DNA from 2 places in the Paenarthrobacter sp. UW852 genome. Region 1 is predicted to be linked to the other one. Evidence: predicted binding sites of a transcription regulator. Region 1 holds the regulator's gene; the other holds the start of a gene.
What was found. Region 1 encodes Rex, which represses fermentation and respiration genes when NADH is low (regulators of the CRP and FNR family bind a similar motif). Its sites were predicted from a motif close to CTTGTGAANNNNTTCACAAG; they were not measured.

Region 1 (2,196 bases):
AGAGTGAGTGCGGAATCCCTTACCGCGTGAACGTCTTCCATGTTCTCGCCGCGCAGCACGAACTTGAACTGCTTCCAAGCAAAACCAGCCGCCTGCGGCAAGGTGAACGCCTTGCGTTCATACATCTTTCGGGCCACATGGAAGAGGCTGGCGCCCTTCATCAACGTGTTGTCGACGTCGAAGAAAGCAGCTTCGCCGGTGTGCTTCTGCGCTTTGGCAGCTGCGGCGACAGCGGCGTTCTTCTCCTCGGGCATGACTTGAGTCTAGTCAATCACTGGTACACCTCGCTGTTGGCGCACTGGCACGCGCTCCGGTGGGGTGGGATGTGAGTGAGGGTTGGGTTGAAGGGGGTGGGATGTGAGTGAGGGTTGGTGGGGAGGTTACCGTTATCCCATGGCTACTCCCGACGTCGTCCTCCTCACCAAAGCTGACTGCCACCTCTGCACGGAGGCGCGTGCCGCCGTCGAGCGTGTCACCGCAAGCCTCGGTCTGGAGTGGAAAGAACAGAGTATCGACGGCGATCCGCAGCTGCGGGAGCGCTTCGCGGAGGAGATTCCCGTGGTCCTTGTTGACGGTGTGCAGCGGGATTTTTGGAAGATCGACGAGGAACGGCTGACCCGCACCTTGAAGAAAGCCCTGGAGGGCTGAGGGTGCCGTTACCCGTAAGTAATCGCTTTGGTTGAGCCCGCCCGGGGGTCATAGAGTGGAACAACAAAGCGACGCAATGGAGAATACCGTGACTGCGCTGGAACCGTCCGCGGAAGCAACTTCCGAGGACAACGAACCTGCCGCCAAGCAGATCCCACCCGCGGCTGTGGCCCGGATGACTCTCTATTTGCGTGCGCTCAACTCTTTGCTGGCAGAAGGCGTGGAGCGGGTTTCGTCCGAAGCCCTCGCCGAAGCCTCCGGCGTGAGTTCTTCCACTCTCCGCAAAGACCTCTCCTACGTCGGCTCGTATGGCACCCGCGGCGTGGGCTACGAGGTCCAATACTTGAGCCGTCATATCGCCGCGGCCTTGGGCTTGACCCATGACTGGAAGGTCGCGATCGTCGGTGCCGGTAACCTCGGCAAGGCGTTGGCCCGGTACGGCGGCTTCGAGTCCAGGGGTTTCGACGTTGTCGCTATCTTTGACGCCGACCCCATGGTGATCGGCAACGAGGTGGGCTGGCTGCGGGTCAGCGACTCAGCCGAGTTGGAGCGGGTGCTGGAGCGTACGCACACGAACATGGTGGTGCTCGCGTTGCCGGCCACTGTGGCGCAGGCAGTCTGCGACCGCGTGATCGCCGCTGGAATCCGAAGCATCCTCAGTTTCGCTCCGGTGCTGCTGCAGGTCCCGCCGCACGTCAACCTCCGCAAGGTGGACATGGCCACGGAGCTTCAAATCCTGGCTTACCACGCACAACGGGCGCAGACACCGGGCCAGGCCGTTTAGCCTTCGCCGGGGCTACGCCCGTTGGGTTGCCTTATGACAGGCCCGCCGGTTTAGCGGCCGTACGGAGTCTGGTACGGGTTGCCGAACGGCTGGGGCTTCCGGAAATACGGAGCCGACGCCGGCAGGTACAGCATGACGATTGCTGCAACACCCAGCAGGATCACCACGAGCTGCAGCACGCCGTAGGTGGGGCCGAACTGGAAGAGGCTGGTCAGGCCGAGGACTGAGATGGCGGCGAATACGGTGCCCAGGATCCTTGCCCAGTTCTTGCCCTTGCGGACGTTGAAGCCCACCAGCGCGTAGAGGCCCAGGGAGATGATGGCGCCAACGATGGCGCTCACGGAGATGACGCCCCGCATACCCTCCATGGAGCCTGCGGGAAGGTCGGTGCCTTGCTGCGCAGCCTGCTGGTTCATGGCGTTGATGAAGGCGTCGGCACCGGTGGTGGCAAGGAGCAGCGAGCTGATGGCTGAGAGGACGCCGGCTGCGATGATCATCCAGAAGGCGTAGTTGACCATCGGCGGAACCGTAGTGGGGCCGGGCTGCTGGCTCGGCCAGTTGGTGTCCTGGCCATACTGGGGCGCGGACGGGGCTTGGCCGTACGGGGAGGCCTGCTGGCCATACTGGGGCGACTGCTGCCCGTACTGCGGCGCGGCGGGCGGCGACTGCTGACCGTACTGCGGCGCGGCGGGCGGGGACTGCTGCCCGTACTGCGGAGCCTGCTGCCCGTACTGCGGTGCAGAAGGCGGGGACTGCTGGCCGTA
Region 2 (2,196 bases), on a different contig from region 1:
GGTGGTTGATGCCGTGGACGATGTTCTTGAGCTCGCCCTTGCCCGGAGCCGTGAGCAGTACGCGGGCGACGCCCTTGCTCTGCAGGTGCTGGGAGAGGCCTTCGGCGTCGCGCCAGCGGCCGGTGTTGTCCACGACCAGGGCATCCTTGATGCCGTACGCGGTGTAGTCCACCGTGGCGGGGTTGTCCGAGTAGATCACCTGGACCTGGACGCCGTTGGCCGTGATGGTGTTGGCTTCCTCGTCCACGCGGATGGTGCCCTCGAAGGATCCGTGGACGGAATCGCGGCGCAGCAGGCTTGCGCGCTTGACGAGGTCGTTCTCAGCGCCCTTGCGAACAACGATCGCACGGAGTCGGAGACCGTGGCCCCCACCGGCCTTTTCGATGAGAAGGCGCGCCAGCAGGCGGCCGATCCGGCCGAAGCCGTAAAGGACGACGTCGGTGCTGGTGCGGTCATCAGCGCCGCGCTTGCCAACGACGTCGGCAAGTTCCGCACGCAAGTACTCGTCCAGGGAGGCGCCATTGCCTTCAGCCCGGTACTTCTCCGTCAGACGCGCAATGTCGATCGCAGCAGCGCCCAGCTCCAACTCGGACAAAGCGTTGAGCAGGGGTGCGGTTTCTTCGAGCAGGAGCTCGTGGTTGCTCATCCGGCGCGCGAAGCGGTGGGCCTTCAGGATGTTCATGGTGGACTTGTTGATCAAGCTCCGGCCGTGGATGCTGGTGACCACGTTGTTTTCCCGGTACAACCGGCCGATCACCGGAATCATGGCCTCGGCGAGAGCCTCCCGGCCCATCCACTTATCAAGACAAGAATCTGACGTCTGGCTCACAGAACTACCTTCCTTGGGTCAACCACATACGTCCTCGTATGCAGATGGCAGCGGCCGCCCGGAGTAGTCCTGCGGCACATGCGCCGGCGGGCTTCGGTCCACCCACAGCGCCTTGAACGAGAGCAAAGAAAATCCGCCGGCTGCGAACGCAGTCCCGGCGGCAGAACATCTACGTTCAGTACCTATTCTAGGGCGGAAGGACCGGGCGCAGGACTTTCGGAGGCGTGAAATCACTCACACGCAGTGTTTGCGCTGGTCATAAATGGATGGGTCGACCGATACGCCGGGTTCTGTCATCACTTCCGTTACCGGAAAGTGAGTAGCGGCCATCCATCTACGAACGCCGTTGCCGACGCCCTCCAGCAGCCTACCCGGACACTCGGGCGGGCAGCCCTCAAACGTGTCCTGTCTGGCCTTGCTCCGGGTGGGGTTTACCTAGCCTCCCCGGTCACCCAGGGAGCTGGTGGTCTCTTACACCACCGTTTCACCCTTACCTGCTGCCCCATGATGCAAGCATCACCGGGCGCAGGCGGTCTGTTCTCTGTGGCACTGGCCTGCGGGTTACCCCGAGTGGGCGTTACCCACCACCCTGCCCTGCGGAGCCCGGACGTTCCTCGAGCCACTTTCGTGACGCGCGACCGCCTGGTCGACCCATCCGCCATCAAGTCTACCGGCGTCGGGAGCTTGGAAAGTCCGGCGTAATATCGACTGGTGCTGATTCTGCTTCCGCCTTCCGAAGGCAAGACCCCTGCCACCAAAGGTCCCGCGATCAATTGGGAGTCGCTGAGTTTTCCCGAGCTGAACCAGTACCGCGCCACGGTTCTTGAGTCATTGGGGACGGTGAGCGCGCATGAGGATGCCCTTGCGCTGCTGGGCGTCGGCGCTTCCTTGCGCGACGACGTCGAACGTAATACCCGGCTTCATGCCGAACCGGCTGCCCCGGCGCACCAGGTGTATTCCGGCGTCCTTTACGACGCCTTGGGCTATAAGAGCATGACCGCAACCCAACGGCGAAAAGCCACCGAATCCATCCTGGTGATCTCCGCATTGTGGGGCGCCATCGGTTTTGGGGACCAAGTGCCCGCCTATCGGCTGTCCATGGGAACTGCACTGCCCGACGTCGGACGCCTCGCCTCCTACTGGAAGCCGCAGCTTAACGCCGTCCTCGCCAAACGGGCTGAAGGCGAACTGGTGGTGGATTGCCGGTCGAGCACCTACGCGGCTGCCTGGGCTCCCCCCGCCGCCCAGACAGTAAACGTCAACGTTTTCAGTGAGGCAAACGGCAAACGGACGGTGGTCAGCCACTTCGCCAAACACACCCGGGGTGAACTGGCCCGGCACCTTCTGACACGGCGCGGCAAGGCGCC

Region 2: NEK97_RS00115 (glyceraldehyde-3-phosphate dehydrogenase) is a predicted target of Rex. The motif match lies at 1,051-1,070, and genes of this name have one in related genera.

What each region holds. Positions count from the first base shown of each region.
Region 1 covers NZ_JAMSGY010000010.1:38,207-40,402, reverse strand. Annotated here, with positions in the region: gene NEK97_RS16555 (HAD family phosphatase) at 1-254, opposite strand, end outside; gene NEK97_RS16550 (glutaredoxin family protein) at 394-648, shown strand; gene NEK97_RS16545 (redox-sensing transcriptional repressor Rex) at 725-1,432, shown strand; gene NEK97_RS16540 (hypothetical protein) at 1,483-2,196, opposite strand, start outside.
Region 2 covers NZ_JAMSGY010000001.1:19,095-21,290, reverse strand. Annotated here, with positions in the region: gene NEK97_RS00115 (glyceraldehyde-3-phosphate dehydrogenase) at 1-829, opposite strand, end outside; RNA gene rnpB (RNase P RNA component class A) at 1,093-1,483, opposite strand; gene NEK97_RS00105 (YaaA family protein) at 1,541-2,196, shown strand, end outside.